DNA from 3 places in the Exiguobacterium artemiae 7-3 genome. Region 1 is predicted to be linked to each of the others. Evidence: riboswitches for the same ligand, from Rfam matches in the RefSeq annotation. Region 1 holds a riboswitch; each other region holds the start of a gene.
What was found. Region 1 has a riboswitch for thiamine pyrophosphate ahead of thiT (energy-coupled thiamine transporter ThiT). Riboswitches for the same ligand answer to the same signal wherever they lie in the genome.
Positions count from the first base shown of each region.

Region 2: it holds a riboswitch for thiamine pyrophosphate, as region 1 does, so the genes downstream of both, tenA (thiaminase II) here and thiT (energy-coupled thiamine transporter ThiT) in region 1, are expected to answer to the same signal.
Region 3: it holds a riboswitch for thiamine pyrophosphate, as region 1 does, so the genes downstream of both, P402_RS0108430 (ECF transporter S component) here and thiT (energy-coupled thiamine transporter ThiT) in region 1, are expected to answer to the same signal.

Region 1 covers NZ_KK211190.1:1,135,523-1,141,369, forward strand. Annotated here, with positions in the region: gene pknB (Stk1 family PASTA domain-containing Ser/Thr kinase) at 1-1,504, shown strand, start outside; gene rsgA (ribosome small subunit-dependent GTPase A) at 1,542-2,447, shown strand; gene rpe (ribulose-phosphate 3-epimerase) at 2,449-3,105, shown strand; TPP riboswitch at 3,129-3,235, shown strand; gene thiT (energy-coupled thiamine transporter ThiT) at 3,299-3,859, shown strand; gene P402_RS0106665 (thiamine diphosphokinase) at 3,859-4,467, shown strand; gene P402_RS0106670 (amino acid permease) at 4,529-5,847, opposite strand, start outside.
Region 2 covers NZ_KK211190.1:2,066,439-2,072,285, forward strand. Annotated here, with positions in the region: gene P402_RS0111775 (transporter substrate-binding domain-containing protein) at 1-437, opposite strand, end outside; gene P402_RS0111780 (BrxA/BrxB family bacilliredoxin) at 742-1,167, opposite strand; gene P402_RS0111785 (class I SAM-dependent methyltransferase) at 1,202-2,386, opposite strand; gene P402_RS0111790 (sporulation protein) at 2,505-3,278, shown strand; gene tenA (thiaminase II) at 3,349-4,044, opposite strand; TPP riboswitch at 4,119-4,224, opposite strand; gene P402_RS0111800 (DUF1002 domain-containing protein) at 4,415-5,296, shown strand; gene abc-f (ribosomal protection-like ABC-F family protein) at 5,552-5,847, shown strand, end outside.
Region 3 covers NZ_KK211190.1:1,475,219-1,481,065, reverse strand. Annotated here, with positions in the region: gene P402_RS0108450 (hypothetical protein) at 1-494, opposite strand, end outside; gene P402_RS0108445 (NAD(P)/FAD-dependent oxidoreductase) at 669-1,709, opposite strand; gene P402_RS0108440 (energy-coupling factor transporter transmembrane component T family protein) at 1,788-2,513, opposite strand; gene P402_RS16360 (ABC transporter ATP-binding protein) at 2,479-4,038, opposite strand; gene P402_RS0108430 (ECF transporter S component) at 4,035-4,610, opposite strand; TPP riboswitch at 4,716-4,814, opposite strand; gene P402_RS0108425 (50S ribosomal protein L25/general stress protein Ctc) at 4,906-5,583, opposite strand.

The DNA.
Region 1 (5,847 bases):
TCGTGAGGATGGGACCGTCAAGGTGACTGATTTCGGCATTGCGGTCGCCATGTCGAACGCGACCCTGACCCATACGATGTCAGTCTTAGGATCCGTTCATTATTTTTCGCCGGAACAGGCGAAAGGGAAATTTGCGGATGAAAAATCAGATATTTATTCGCTTGGAGCCGTTTTGTACGAACTTGTGACGGGACAAGTTCCGTTTGAAGGCGATTCACCCGTTGCTGTCGCGCTGAAGCATCTGCAAGATACCGCACGCCGTCCGACCGCGTTGAATCCAGCTGTACCGCAAGCTTTAGAAAATTGCATCATGCAAGCTCTCTCGAAAGCACCGCATGATCGGCAACAAACGGTCGCTGCCTTCAAAGAAGATATGGTGACCGCGATGTCAGCTGAACGGGCAAACGAAGGCATCCGCGGGGACGATTTGATGGAAAAAACGATGGTGCTCAGTCCGGTGTCTTTGCCACCAGAAGATATCGAACAAACAGCACCCGTTCCGAAGGTCGCTACCGTTATGCCGAAACCAGAAAATAAAAAGAAACGCACGTGGTGGATCATCTTATTGTTGTTGTTCATAATGGGTGGAGCCGCAACGACGTTTGCCATGTGGCCTGACCCGACGGTCGTTGTACCGGATGTCACGGGTAAAGATGCCGATGACGCGGAAACGAAGCTTGAAAAAATGGGATTCATCGTGGAATCGACTGAACGCTCAAGTGATACTGTGGAAGAAGGGTTCGTCATCAGTCAGTCCCCTCGTAAACAGGCGACCGTCAAAAAAGGATCGACAGTGGATTTGATCGTCTCGACAGGAAGCGATCCGGTCGAGGTGCCGGACGTCTCAGATGAGACAGAGAAAAAAGCAATCGCTATCTTAAAGGACAGCGGTTTTGAAAAAGTTGATGTCGAACGGGAAGACTCTGAAGACATCAAACGTGGAAATGTCATCCGACAATCCATTTCAGCTGGAACGGAAGTCATCGCGAAAGAACAGATGATTACCATCACGGTCTCAAACGGATCACCCGTATTTGTTCTGAAAGATTTGACTGACTTATCGAGTGCTGAAGCAAAAGCTTATTTGGATGAGATGGGACTGGACGGAACGTTTGAACAGGAGTTCTCAAGTGAGGTCGCGCTGGATCAAGTGATTCGACAGTATCCACAAGCGGGTGCGCAAGTGGAGCCCAATGATTCGGTGACCGTCTTCATCTCACGCGGCGAAGAAGAAAAGACAATCACGGCGACGTTCCCTGAGAAAGTAGTCTATGATGGCGTCAGTGAAGACGAAGAGCCTGCGCCACGTCAACTCGTTCGGATTGAGACGGAAGATGCCAAAGGAAAACGAACCGTCATTGAAGAATCGATTGATCAGGATGAAACGTTTGATGTTCCATTGACGATTGATCCGGGAGAAGAAGGTAAGATTACGATTTATAAAGATGACGAAGTTTACCGGGCGAAGACGATTACGTACAACCAGGCAAAATCACAAGAATAACGAGCAGGATGTTAATCCTGACAAAGGAGGGCGTAGGATGGCAGAAAATCGAATTGAAGACAATCGGGATGGAACGATTATCCGCTTACAGGGTGGATTTTATGATGTCATGACGCCTCAAGGTGAAATCCGTTCACGGGCACGCGGTAATTTCAGAAAACGGGGCATCAGCCCTGTCGTCGGCGATGAAGTTGTGTTACACATCGAAAGTGAGACCGGATATATCCTAGAAGTAAAGGACCGTCAAAATTTCTTGGTTCGCCCACCAGTTGCCAATATCGATCAAGCTTTGTTGGTCGTATCGGCAGCAGAACCTGATTTTTCTGCCCATCTGTTGGACCGGTTTTTAGTGTTGATTGAAGCAAAGGAAATTCAACCGATCATCATCTTGACGAAGATGGACTTGTTACAAGGTGAAGCCGAACAGGTGGTATTGGAAGCAATTGCCGCTTACCGGACCATCGGATATCACGTCATTGAAACGTCAAGTGAGACATTGGCCGGAGTCGAATCCGTCCGTCCGTTGTTAAAGGATAAAACGAGTGTCCTGGCCGGACAATCCGGTGTAGGGAAAAGTTCGTTGTTGAACGCCTTGGAACCTTCGTTGGCACTGGAAACGAGTCATATTTCGAAGGCGCTTGGTCGTGGACGCCATACGACCCGCCATGTGACCTTGATCCCGCTTGGCGAAGGATTGATTGCAGATACCCCGGGGTTCTCGAATCTCGATTTTCCGCATGAAATGGAACTCGAGGAATTACGTTGGTGTTTTCCTGAATTTGTTGCTTTACAGGACGAATGCAAGTACCGGGGCTGTCTGCACTTGAATGAGCCCGGTTGTGCCGTTAAACAAGCCGTCGAGACACATGAGATCATGGTCTCCCGGTATACGAATTATGGTATGTTTGTAGAGGAAATCAAGAATCGGACACGGAGGTATTAAGATGATTAAAATCGCACCATCAATCTTATCAGCAGATTTTGCAAATTTAGAACGGGATGTCAAAGCCGTTGAAGCGGCGGGAGCCGACTATATTCATTTTGATGTCATGGACGGTCAGTTTGTTCCGAACATTTCCTTTGGCCTCCCTGTCCTAAGCAGTTTACGTCAAAAAACAGACATGGTTCTCGACGTCCATCTCATGATTGATCGTCCGGAAAACTTTGTCGAAGCCTTCGTTGCAGCAGGTGCTGATATCGTAACCTTCCACGTGGAGGCGACGAATCATGTCCATCGTGTTCTGCAACAAATCAAAGCAGCCGGTGCGAAAGCGGGAGTAGTGCTCAATCCGCACACGCCACTTTCGACGATTGAACATGTACTCGAAGAAGTCGATATGGTCTTGCTGATGACGGTCAATCCGGGTTTTGGCGGTCAAGCGTTCATTCCGGGTGTGATGAACAAATTAAATCAACTGGCTGCAATGAAAGCAGAACAAAATCTATCCTTCGAGATCGAAATCGATGGTGGAGTCAATGCGGAAACAGCGAAATTATGTATCGAGAATGGGGCAAACGTTCTTGTTGCAGGTTCCGCTATCTACAATGCGCCGGATTATTCAGAAGCAATCACTAGTATTCGGAATGCTGCTCACGTATAATAGGAAAAGAATCAAAATTAAATGATGACCGCAAGGGGTGTCGCATCAAGCGGCTGAGAGAAGTGATTGGACTTTAACCCTTCGAACCTGTTCCGTTCAGACGGACGTAGGGATGTGGCGCACGCAGGCAGTACGGCGTTCGTCGTACTGCCTTTTTGCCGTCCTGCGATTTTATTTTTAGGAGGAAAAAAGAATGAAACGGCTACAAATGTTAATGGAAATTGCAATCTTTGCAAGTCTTGGTGTGGTATTCGATTTATTAATCCCATTTAAAATGCCGCAAGGTGGTTCAATTAGTTTGGCAATGTTGCCAATCTTCGTCATGGCCTTTCGTCATGGTGTCGTCGGTGGGGTCGTGACAGGCGCACTTGTCGGAACGATCCAACTGATGTTCGCTCCGCAAATTCTGACGGTCGTTCAGCCGTTACTCGATTATACGATTGCGTTTGGGGTCGTCGGATTGAGCGGATTATTCGCACGGCAAGTTAAAAAAGCAGCAGCAACCGGGAAAAATGGCCGTTTGATGGCAATTGTACTAGGTGCGACATTGCTTGGTGCGGGCTTACGTTATGTGTGTCACGTCATCAGTGGAATCGTGTTCTTCGCTGAGTATGCGGAAGGTCCAGTTGTCCCGTATTCGTTGATCTATAACGCGACGTATATGGTTCCATCGTATCTGTTATGTGGTATTGTCGCAGGACTCCTGTTTACGACAGCACCACGACTTCTTCGTTATTCAGCACGAGGTGTCTGATGCGGGTCGTGATTGTAGCGGCCGGTCCGGCGGAAGACATCCCGTCCCTAAAGCCGTTTATGGATGAGAAGACGGTTGTCATCGCTGTCGACGGAGGTGTCACCGTGTTGGCACAACAAGGTTTCGCTTTTGACTTGGCCATCGGTGACTTTGATTCGCTCGGATACAAACCGGAAGGAGCCATCATCCATCCGGCTGAAAAGGATGAGACCGATTTGGAACTGGCTTTACGGTACGTCAGTCAGCAGTATGAAGCAACGGAAGTGTTGGTATTCGGTGCGACCGGAGGACGACTCGATATGACGCTTCAAAACGTCTATCTGTTAAAACAATTTCCGGCAGTCCGCTTGATGACGAAGCGGGAAGAGGTCCGTTTCTTACAACAGGGGCAGTACACTCTCCAGGCGGACCAGTATCACTATTTGTCCTTCATCCCGCTCGTTCCGACACGTTTGACACTCCAGGAGGTCAAATATCCGCTGGTGAACCATGATGTGCCGGTCGGCGGATCCTTGACCGTCAGCAATGAATGGACAGATCAAGGGGCGGCGAACGTGACGGTGCATACCGGTGAAGTAATTGCTTTACGAAGTTTGTCAGACCGTTAAAAAACGTGATCGGCTTTAGGATATCCTAAAAGCCGATCACGTTTTTTGGTAGTTTTGTTTTTTAAGATTCCAATGTCGAGCTGGCTGCCTGACGTTCAGTTTGAGCCGCAATATGTTTTCCTTTGACGAACAGATGGTAAGAGGCCCACGTCAAGAGGAAAAATGGAACACCGATGTACAAGGCAATCCGTTGATCTGCTTGGAAAGCCAGGCTGATCAGTACAAGCATGTTTAAAGAGAACGAGATGATCGGTAAGACCGGGAAGAACGGGGTCTTGAATTTCAATTCACTGACAGCATGTCCATCTTTGATGAATTGACGACGGAAGGCGATCTGTGAAGCGGAAATCGAAATCCAACCGACTTGCGCACCGAGTCCGGCGAGTGACAACAGCCAGATGAAGACGGTATCTTCCGCGAAAAAGGCAGTCAATAGTGATAACATCGCAAACAGCATCGTAAAGCACAAAGCGCGCATCGGTACTCCGCGTGAGTTGACGATGGCAAGTTTTTTCGAAATCATGCCTTCTTGTGACATCGACCATAACATCCGAGTAGCGGCGTACAAACCTGAGTTTCCGACCGACAGTAAGGCTGTCAACACGACGATGTTCATTAAATCAGCTGCATAAGGAATTCCGATGGCATCGAAGACCATGATGAATGGACTGCTGATGCCGCCGGCTGTTTCATAAGGAATCAATGCTCCGACAATCGTAATCGAAAGGACGAAGAAGATGAACGTCCGCCAGACGGTATTACGAATTGCTTTTGGAATCGATTTTTCTGGATCGTTCGATTCTCCGGCAGCAACGCCGATCAATTCGGTCCCTTGAAACGCAAAGTTGACGGCAATCATCGTTGTCAACACCCCGAGGGCACCGTTCGGGAATAATCCATTTGAAGTAAAATTGGCAAACAAACTTTCCGGACGTGCTGCCGTCATATCAATCCAGCCAAACCAAGCCGCTCCCCCGAGCACGATGAAAAATAGAATGGCAAGGACTTTCAGACTCGAGAACCAGAACTCAGCCTCCCCGAAGGCTTTTGCGGATACCGCATTGAGACCGAATAAAATGACGGTGAAAATGGCACACCAGATGACGATTGGTGTATCCGGAAACCACCGGTCCATCAGACTGCCGGCTGCCGTGATTTCGAGCGCTACCGTGACAGCCCAACCCAGCCAGTAAATCCAACCGACGGCAAATCCGATACCCGGTCCAATAAACCGTGTCGTATATGTCTGAAACGATCCGGAAACCGGCATATGGACAGCCATTTCTCCTAAACATAACATGGTCAGATACATGATGGTCCCACCCACGATGTAACTGAGAACCGCCCCGAGCGGTCCCGCTTGCGAAATCGTTAATCCAG
Region 2 (5,847 bases), 930 kb from region 1:
AGTTTCTTGCCTTTTAATTCGTCATCCGAAGCGATCGCTTTATCTTTTGTCATGACAAGATTTTTAGATTGGAAATAAATATCCGTGAAATCAGCATTCTTTTTCCGTTCGTCAGTCGGCGTCATGCCTGCCATGACGAAATCGACACGACCTGCACTGAGTGCTCCGAGCAGACTACCAAATTCCATGTCCTCGATTTTTAGATCGTATCCGAGATTTTTTGTCACTTCTTTCGCGATGGCGACATCAAATCCGACGATATCATCACCCTTTGCTGTATCGATATACTCAAACGGGAAGTAATCCGCTGACGTTCCCATCGTCAATACTTTATCGTTCTTTTTCGTCGTGTCGCCTGTTGATTCCTCCGAGGCACCACATGCTGCCATCGTGACTGCGAGAATTCCTGCCATTGCCGTTGCTACTAGTTTCTTCATCAATAAATTCCCCTTCCAACGCTCAATTGTCAGAACTTTAACAATAGTATGACTTATGTTTTTTTCTAATTCAATACTAAAAAGTTCGACCTGATTTATTGCTTTTAGAATATACGAATATTTATTCATTGTAAAGCATAATAATATACAAATAGTGCATAAAACATGAATTTATTCATACCAGATGCGTAATCCGTTCTTTTGTTAACGTTTACATTTATTTTGATTCCAATCTTTCGTCTGATAACTAGACGGCTTCACAAAAAAACCTGTTCCGGACGTCCGGAACAGGTTTTTGATTTACTTAGGCGTAGATTTCAATTAACGACTCTAACTTCTCGACGACTTCTTCTGCTGTAAACGATTCGATGTCAAACCGTTCGACCATCGACAGGATGTTTCCATCTTGCATCAATGCGAATGATGGCGATGATGGCGGATATCCTTCGAAGTATTCACGCGCCCGGTCTGTTGCTTCCCGGTCTTGCCCTGCAAATACCGTCACGAAATGATCCGGTTTTACACCTTCCATCCGGTTGATGTAAGCGGCAGCCGGACGAGCAATCCCACCGGCACATCCACAAACCGAGTTGACGAGGACAAGCGTCAAACCGTCACGCTTCATCGCTTCATCGACGCTCTCGACCGTCGTTAATTCTTCAAAGCCAGCAGCTGCTGCTTCTTTACGTGCCGTTTGAACGACATCTTCAAAATACATTTGGAAATCCATTGTATTTGTTTCCCCCTTTAAATCGTTGTCTTCTTTATTGTACGAGTTTCGGTGAAATCTGTCCAAGTCTGCCGCTCAATTCACGTTCTAAATACGGTTTAGCGTGTAACAGGTCTCGGAAAGCGATATACCGGTCAATTTTTTCTTCCGTTGGTTGCTTCGGATTTTTATAAGCCCGAATCAAGATATTTTTCGGCGTGTTTTCTAAATCAATGAATTCAAGTAATTGCGTTTCGTACCCGACAAGTGTCAACAACTCTGCCCGGATGGAATCTGTTGCGAGCGAAGCAAACTTTTCTTGAATCAATCCGTGTTGCAGCATGACGTCAAGCGGTGAACAGTCCAGTTGACGGTTTAACTCCTTCTGACAACACGGGACACTGAGAATGACCGATGCATTCCAGTCGACTGCCCGGGCAAGCGCGACATCCGTCGCAACGTCACAAGCATGTAGCGTCACCATTAAATCAACTTCCGTATCCTGGTCGTAATCATGGACATCACCGACACGGAACGATAAATCATCATACCCTAAATCAGCAGCGATGGCTGTACAGTCTTCGATGACTTCTTTTTTGAGATCAAGACCGGTGACGTTTAAATCAAATCCCTTGACGATTTTCAAGTAATGATAGAGAGCAAACGTCAGATACGACTTCCCGCATCCAAAATCTAAAATCCGTAGCGTCCGTCCTTTCGGCAATGCTACGATACTGTCTTCGACGAATTCAAGAAAACGATTGATTTGTTTAAACTTATCGTATTTTTGACGCTTGACCTGTCCTTCTTCCGTCATGACACCAAGACGAATCAAAAACGGTACCGGCACGCCGTCTTCTAACAAATGGCTTTTCTTTCGATTGTGAGACAGTTCGGCCTTTACCGGTTCCTTGCCTGTCGTCTTCAGTGAAACTTTCATTTTCTTCGAGAGTTGGAACTGGACTTCTTCCGTTTCAAAACGGAATAAAAATTGACGAAATTCGTTAAAATAGTCGTCCATTCGCAAAATAAATTCTTCTATACTTAAATTCTCATGCTTAATGATCCGCTCATGTTGAAACTCTAACTGGATTGCATACGTATCTCTAAGTAGAATCGGTTTTAACTTGATTCGACGCAGATCGTTTGATTTTTGGCGCGGACCGCTAATCGTCGCGTGTATGAGTGAAGTTGCCTGCAGTTTTTCAGTGAGCAGGTCTTTTAATTGGTCTAGTTCCACGTATCGTCCCGTCCTTTTTTTGTTTGGTCTTTCGAAACTGTAGCAAATTCACCCGCGTTCGACAAGCAAGCAAGCTTTATTTTTAGTCGTCATACTTAATTTAAAGGAGGAACACAACATGTTCAAAAAAATTCTTTCACAAATCGGCATCGGTGCCGCAACGGTCGATACACGACTCGAACAAGATCACTGTGAACCCGGTGGAACGATTCAAGGGGTCGTTCATATTAAGGGCGGTAACGTCGATCAGGAAATCGCCCGGATTTATCTCGCCTTCAATACCCAGTACAAACAAGAAGTCGGGGACAGTACGGCATTCACGACGTTCACACTGGACCGGTTTGCATTAAATGAAGCCCCGTTTACGATCGAAGCAGGCGTCGAACGAGAAATACCGTTTACGCTTCAAGTCCCTTTTAATACACCACTTTCCGTCAGCCAATCGAAGTCGTGGATCGAGACGGGTCTTGATATCGCGCAGGCGGTTGACCCTTCTGACCACGATGCTGTCGTCGTCAAAGCCAATGACTACCAATCGGTCATCCTTGAAGCGATGGAAGATCTCGGATTCCGCCTCAAGAAAGCCGATACAGAAAAATTACCGGGTCGCTTCCGGAAAGATTTGCCGATCGCGCAGGAACTTGAGTATTCCGCCCGCGGTACCCATTATGCTCACAAGCTGGACGAAATCGAAGTCATCCTGTTGCAAGACCGGTCCGGCATCGTCATCGTCGTCCAAATCGACCGCCGTGCCCACAGTCTCGGTTCGCTGTTCAGTGAGATGGCCGGTACGGACGAGACGATGACAAAACTTTCGTTATCGAACCAGGACTTAACTAACCCGTCACTTGTAAAGCAACGTCTTGCCGATTTGATTGAACACCACAGTTGATTAATGTCTTCTATAGAACAAACACCGGATCCGCTTTCTGTCGGATCCGGTGTTTTTATTTCAGTCTTTTTTACTTGAATGATGTCATTTCCATCGTCTGTTTATACTGCTGTTCGAACGTCTCTTCCGTCCAGCCCATCTGCCAAAACATCAATTCGTAATAACAGCTTTTGACAAAATGTTGTTTCATCCGTTCCCGTTCTTCGGCACTTGCCCGCTCCGCCAAATCATTCAGACGATCGATTTGTTCAAAGACGACCCGCTCGAACCACTCGGAACTGTATGTCGAAATCCATTGCTGATAAATCGGTGAAGCCGGTGAAGCCGCCTGTAACTGTTGTCCAATCTCATAGTAAAGCCAGTAACACGGTAAAATCGCAGCGATGGTCTCCCCGAGCGTCCCTTCACTTGCATGGTGCATATGCGAAATATAAGCGTATGCTGTCGGTGCTGGTTCAAACTCTGCCAGTGTCTTGTCCGAAATCCCAAGCGGTTCAAAAAACGATTGATGCAGACTGAGTTCTGCAGCATAGGTCGACGTCGCATGTTCCGCGAGTTCGGCAATCGTCGCGAAGTCCTGTGCCTTCGACGCGGCCCGCGCCTGAATTTTCGCGAAATGTTTTAAGTAATAGGCATCCTGTAGGACGTAATGGCGAAATTTTGCTTCCGGTAGTGTTCCATCCGCAATCCCTGTCACGAATGGATGGGTAAAGCTGCTGTCCCAATACCGTCTTGCCGCTTGCCGGATTTCTTCACTGAATGTCATGTTTTTTCCCCCTTTTGTAATCAAAAAAACGCCACACCCGATGTCAGGCATGACGTGAAAAGACCATAAAAAGAGGATCGTCCACGCCACTTCCCTCCGTAAGTCCAAACTTAATCAGGTTCAAAGGGTCCGAACGTCTTCGTCGTCTCAGTCAGCCTACTGACTCCCCTAGTGGTCGCTATTTGATTTATTTTGAGTTTATCATGATTTGATGTGGAATTGACCCATTCTCGTCATTTCACTCCATTTTTTTGTACAATGGAACATGACGGAAGGTGGATGACGGCTCGTCCTTGAGACCGATTCTCTTCTGTCGCCGGTCGATTAGACTAAATTTAGTACCTGATACTTAACTTATGGAGGAACTTTTATGAATAAAACCATGACATGGACCGCTTCGGCATTACTTGCTACGACGTTATTACTGCCAACGGCCGCATCTGCCGAGCAGGTCGTCGACAAAACGATTATCACACTGGGCGAATCGCTCGGAGCGAATGATAAAACATGGGTCTTGTCCCGTCTGAACGCACCGGAAGGCATCACCCCGATCATCGCGACATCTGCGGATGAAGAAAAATATCTCGGGAAAAACATTCCCCAGTCCCAACGCGGCGGCGGGATGTATTCGTCCGCCAAGATCGAGTTGGCTGAAAAAGGCGACGGTCTGTCCGTTGCAACGGAAAACATCACCTGGGTCACAAAGGACATGTACCTCAATGCGCTTGTCACGGCCGGTGTGACCGATGCGGACATCACGATTACGTCTCCTTACAAGGTAACCGGAACATCTGCCTTGACCGGAATCATGAAAGCCTACGACCAAACGTCGGCTGAGACCGGCATTAAACTGACGGATGAACGAAAAGATTTGGCCCAGCAAGAATTGTCGGTCACGTCAGATGTCGGGAAAACAGTCGGGACGGACAAGGTCGCCGACTTGATGAACGAAATCAAAGCGGAAATCGCCAAACAGAAACCGGAAACGAAAGTCGAGATTGAGAACGTCATCGTCCAAGTCATTCAAAATAACAATATCAATCTGTCCGACGCCCAAATGGACCGTTTGACCGGTTTGTTTAACCAAATGGAACAAGCCGACCTCAACTGGGGACAGATTGAGAGTGGACTGAAGGATGCCGGGCAAAACATTCAGGCCTTTGCAACATCAGAAGAAACAAAAGGATTTTTTGCAAAGCTGTTTGACGGCTTAAGTGCCTTCTTCAACTCGATCGCCGGCTTATTTAAATAATCTGTTCTTTCTTTCCTTCCAGGTGACATGGTAAAATAAAGATATCGAATGAGAAAAGGTGGTGGGAAGAAATGGGTTTTGCTGCGTGTAAGCATTGGTTGATGGAACAACTTTATCTGTTGCGCGCAATTTTTCATGGAATGGCGTTCTAAGGGGTCAGTCTGCCCTTTTTTGAAGAACTCCATACTCGAAAAATAAAGCAAAGCGCATCTTCCACGAGTCGAGGAGAGTGCTGTTTGCACTCTCCTTTTTTTGATGCGTCAGAGAGGAAATTTTAATATGATGATCTGCGACATCCAACACCTGACAAAACAATTCGGAGGCGATGACATCTTAACCGATGTGTCCCTCTTCATCCAACCACATGATCGGATCGGTTTAATCGGACGCAATGGTAGCGGAAAAACGACCCTCCTGCGTTTGATTGCACGACTAGATTCACCCGACGCCGGAACCATCTATCAAAAAAGTGGACTATCGATCGGTTACTTGGAACAGTTACCGGTATACAATTCCGACATGACCGGACTGGATGTCCTGTGGACCGCGTT
Region 3 (5,847 bases), 340 kb from region 1:
TGGAATGGCTTCAGATCCTTAGCAAATTCATTGTCAGCGCTCATTGCCTGATTGACGGAGACATGCTGGTCCTGTTGTTCTTCTGTCAGCGGGACGGAAACGGGTGCTTGAAGCGCGATTTGATCGGGATTCTCCGTCAAACGAACCCATGGATGCTCCGATGCTTTCACCGGATGGACACGCAACTCCTGTGTCTTCGGCGAGCGGCATGCTAGGTACATCTGATCGCCTTGTGCCAAATACACGATTTCGGTCGGAAACGGCGCTATTTCCAGATCATTTAACGTGAAAAATATCCCGAATGACTGCAGCGTCCGGTACGATTTTGGAAGGGACACCGTTTTTTTCTGCAGACAGGTCTGCAAGAATTGATTCTTTTGTTGAACGGGGACTTCCTGATCCGAGTATTCGTTGGAAGCAAAAGAATGCGCGGACCAGTAGGAAGGGACAGGCTGAAGATTCAGCAAGCGTTCTTGTCCGCAACCGGTTAACACAATGCTCGAAAGGAGAGCGAGAATCCGTAATCTATTTTTGATGATGATTCCTCCTCTAATGAATTATCCATTATATTACCATATTCACAAGGTCATCTTCCTTTTTTTAAAAAATATACTCGCTCAACGAAAACAGGCAGAACAGATGAACGATTCATCTTTCTGCCTGTTGATTCAGACCATATATTTCTTCACAAACCGCCGGTCAATCCATTGCTTAAAATACCAACTGAGCCGGTTCGTTTGGTAAAATCGTCCGTACAGCAAGGTAGCTTGGTGATGACCAAGCGCAAGAAGCGTCAAATAATACCGTTGCGGTCGAAATGTCCGTAACGGTTCTTCGTTCACGAACCGGATCAAATTCTGAACCAACAGCGGCGCCTGGCGCACCGCCGTCACACCGTTTTTTGGCGTTTCCGGATAGGCAAGCAGTGTCGAACAGTCGCCGACGGCAAAAATGGACGGATCTTCAAGTGATTGCAACGTCTCGTGCACCAGTAAAAAACCGCGGTCATCACAATACAGACCGGATACCTGAAACAACTCATGCGCCGTTGCGCCTCCTAAAAACAGAACAGCATCCGTCTCGAGCGAACGCCCGGACCGCAAGCGCGCCGTTTTACCGTCCAGCTTTTCGAACCGGTCCACGATTCGGTTGACGCCCAACCGATCGAGTCGCGCGGCCAGTTCCGGGCCAGCCGGATGACCGCTGAGCAACGGTTCTTCATGAACCAATGTGACCGGGGTACCGTTTGATTGAAATGACGCCGCCATCTCGACGGCTGCCGCACCACTGCCGATGATGACAGGGGAGACGGCATTTCGGAATGTCCGGAACGCGTCTTCCACCCGATAGTTCGGTTTGATCGTGACGCGGATTGGCGTGCTTGCTTCCCAATCGTTCGAACCGATATTAAATGACACGATATCATACGGTACGACCTGCCCGGACTGACAGATGATTTGCTTAGTTGTCGCGTCAATTCGACTGACCCGGCCCTCCACCCACCCCTTACCATGCCGTTCACATAACGCTTTGACATCGATCCGTGTCTCGTCGAGTCTATAGGTCCCGTCCGCCAGTCCGGAAAACATCCCGGAATAATACTGATAACGGGATGGACTGATGACCATCCAGTCAACATCCGGATGAATCCCCTGTTTGATACATTCTAAATGCGCATGTCCTGCGCCGACTAAGACAATTCGCTTCACGACGTTCACCCACTTTTTTAAAATTCGCTGCATCTGAAACGTTTATTCCCTTATAGGGGGTGCTGTAATCGTTTACCTTCAGATGAACAAACGAAGTGACGTCGCGAGTGTGGTAGTCAGCAACAGAAAGACAATATCCCATCGCGTCACGACCGGTTCGACATAATAGGTCCGGTCGATCCGAAATTGACGGGCTTCCATCGCAATCGCAATCTGTTCCGACCGGATGATGCTCGTCGTAAAGAGCGGCAGACTGATGTCAAAAAACGTTTGCCAGGGCCAAATCGACCGTTGCTGGCGGACACGCCGGGCTTGACGAATGGTCCGGATCGCTTGCCGAAAGATCGGAATAAAGCGAAGACCGGCTAAAAAACCGTAGGCCAGGCGAACCGGCAGATGACATTGATGAATCAGACTCATGACGAACCGTGTCGCGTCCGTCGTCGCGACGAACGTTAAGCTCAGGAAGACAAAAGCGAGCATCCGGGTCGCAATCAACCAGGCATGATCAAGACTTTCTTCCGTAATCCGAAACCAGCCGAACGTCCAAAGTTCGGTGCTGCCTTTGCCAAACGCCGCCATCATCCAAAACGTCAATAAAAACAAGAGACCATAGGGAACCAAACGCAGAAGGAGCACCGGCAAACGCCAACCGGAACTGCAGACCCCTACGGCAGCAAGTACTGATAAGGCAAGCGTCACGTGCAGACTCGACGTCGTAATCAGCAACATCATCACATAGAGAAGCGTTCCGAGCTTGACCGCCGGATTAATACGCGCGAGCAGTGTGTCGTTTTCCTGCACGGTGTTTCACCTCCTCGAGTTGTTGATACAGAAACGATACCGGACGGAACAGTTGGTTTTGTTCCAAAAGTGCTTCTTCCTGAAACAGCTCCAGCGGCGTCCCGTCAAACTGGACACACGCCTCGCCGATGACGACAACACGGTCGGCGTAACGGTGGACCAGCTCCATGTCGTGCGTCACCATGATCACGGTCGTTCCTGCCTCCCGGGCTTGATGCAGCACGTCGATGATGTGTGCCGTCGTCTCAGCGTCTTGTCCAAAGGTCGGTTCGTCGAGCAATAGGACAGCTTTTCGTTCCAGTAACATCGTCGCGACACTCAACCGTCTTTTTTGTCCGAGACTGAGCGCGAGGGGAGACTGATCCGCGACATCGGTCAGTCGATAGTGACGCAAAGCCGTCTGGACCCGTTCCGGATCAAAGGTAGCACAGCTGATGGCAAGTTCGTCGGCGACTGTCTGTTTAAGAAACTGGAAGTCCGGTTGCTGAAAAACAAAGCCGACTTGTTGGTAATACGTCCGGTCCGACCATTTCCGAAGCGGGGTGTCAAACAAGCGGATATCGCCTTTAGATGGAAGTAATTTTGCCAGTGTCTCAAGGACCGTGCTTTTTCCAGCCCCGTTGCGTCCGACGAGCATGATCCATTGACCGGAAAAGGTCGTCCATGAAAAATCGTTAAGAATCGTCCGTTCCCCCCGTTTGACACGGACCCGCGTCAGCTCAAATGTCCGCTCCGTTCCAACCGCTCGACGTTCAACCGGGCGTTTCTTCAGATGACAGGCTTGTCCGGACAGCTCCGGTAAAGTCTCAAGTCCGTAGGGGTAGAGGAGCGGCATCGCAATTCCAAGCGCCGTCATCACATCCCGCTGTTGATGAAACACGTCATACGGTGTGCCATCAAGCAATAAGCGACCACCTTCAAAGACGATTACCCGGTCGGCAAACGTCACGCACTGATCGAGCTGATGTTCGATCAGAACGAGCGTCAAGTCGGGATCGTGATGCAATTCTTCAATCAGATGCATCATCGTCCGTTGACCACTCAGGTCGAGTTGTGCCGTCGGTTCGTCGAGTAACAGGATGTCTGGTTCAAGTGCCAACACACAGGCTAGAGCAAGCCGTTGTTTCATCCCGCCGGACAGTTCGGCAATCGGTGTCGTCAAGGCAAGATCAAGTCCGACCCGCGCCAACAGCAACTGGATGCGTTCCTCCATCTCACTGCGGGCAATCTGCCGATTCTCGAGACTAAAGGCGATTTCCGCGCCGACCGTCTGCATACAAAACTGATCGTCCGGTTGTTGGAACAAAATCCCGACCGTTCCCTCGGTCAACCAGTGACCGGTGACATCTGCTTCAATCGTGTCCGGCAACAGACCGGCAAGAACGTGTAAAAAGGTCGTCTTGCCGCTGCCGCTCGGACCGACGAGCAAGGTCGTTTCTCCTTTTTGGATCGTGATCGACAAGTCGTGTAAGACCGCGGAATCCTGATCCGGATAACGGACGGACAGGTGCTCGCACTGCATCATGCGGCACGCTGCTTTCGTTGCCGTCCGACCGCATAACCGTTCAGTGTCCCGGTTTTAACGAGCGCGTCGACGATTATTTTTGCGAGCAATCCGCCGAGCAATGCTCCGCTGATGAGTTGCAGAGAAAACGTCAACAGCAGTGTCGTCGTCGTATAATAGGCAAATCCATTTACGATGAGGCTGTAGACCATACTTCCGACGGCGGCAAAGACACCGGACAACATCAAGGTGAACGTATTAAACGTCCGGTATCCGAACACGGCAAAGGCAATCTCGGCCCCGATTCCCTGTGCAAATCCAATCAACAGTGCCGATAAGCCGAAGTGACTCCCTGTAAACAATTCGACGGCAGCAGCGACGACTTCTGCAATCAATGCCGCGCCTGGTTTTTGAATGATGTAGGCGACTAGGGGACTGGCAATGACCCAGATGCCGAACATCCAGTTTGATCCGACCGGTCCGAAGATGGCCGAGATCGGTAACCATAACGTCGACCACCCTAAGTAGAGGACACCACACGCGACGGCGAGCATCATCATGACGATGATTTCTTTCATTTTCCAACTGTTCATAATCACTACTCCTTTAAATGCACATCCACAAAGAAACCACAAAAAAGACCGCCCTCTATGAAAAGAGAGCGGTCGTGTAACCTGCAAGATGCAGAAAAAGAGCACGAGGATTCCGCTCCACTTTCCTACGCTAGTATGAACTAGATCAGGTTCAAAGGGTCCGAAGTGAATCGTCTCAGCCAACTGGCTCCCCTAGTGGATGTGTCAATGATGTGTACCTTCTTCACTGTACGGCTGTCGCCGTGACTTGTCAATATGCATAAAAAAACCTCCCACGAGGGGAGGGGAGAAAAGATTACTCTTTATCTTCTTTGTTTTCTTCAGCTTGCTCTTCAGAAGTTTGTTCTGAATCGTCTGTCGCTGTATCCGCATCAGCTGCTTGTGCCTCAGCTTCTGCTTCTTCGATTTCTTCAAGTTCAGCTTCAAGTGTCGATTCAACGACTGCTGCAACTTGGATGTCACCTTCTGTGACGACACGGAAATCTTTTTCTTCCGGAAGATCAGCTACTGTAATTGAATCTCCGATTGCAAGATCCGTTACATCAACTTCGATCCGTTCCGGTAATTTATCTGGTGTTGCGGCAACTGTTACTTTAAAGAGTGTTTGTGAAAGGAATCCGCCAAGTTTCGCACCGGCTGCTTCGCCGACGAGGACGATATCCGTTTCGACTTCTGTTTCTTCATCCATTTTAACAGCGATGAATTCAACGTGTTTAATCGTTGGTGTAAAGATATCCATATCAAGCTTGTTGATCAACGTGTTGACCTTTTTACCGCCGATTTGAAGAGCAACCAAGACGTTTTCGCCATGATCACGGACAACCTTGACCAATTCTTTTTCATCGAATGAAATCGGTGTGCTTTCCACTTTGTAGCCATACACGACACCAAGAGCTTTTCCTTCATGACGTAATTGCTTTCTAAGTGAGCGTGGGCGTACTTCGCGTTCTTCTACTTTTAATGTTACTGACATGTTCATTTCCCCCTTGAATTTGGTATAGCCCTCAAAAGGTAATGAATGTAGGAGTGGAACAATAAGTTCCAACAGAAATTCATGCGCTAAATGCTAGTTCAACTGGATTTCATTCAGAAATGAAAAACGAAGTGAGTAAGTAGCATTTCTCTCCCAGGTCATTACGCTGATATTGAGAAACAATAATTGAAAAGCGACCGTGTTGTACGGCGCTAATATAGATATACCCCCGATTTTTAAAAGTTAAAACCTTTTTCGATACAT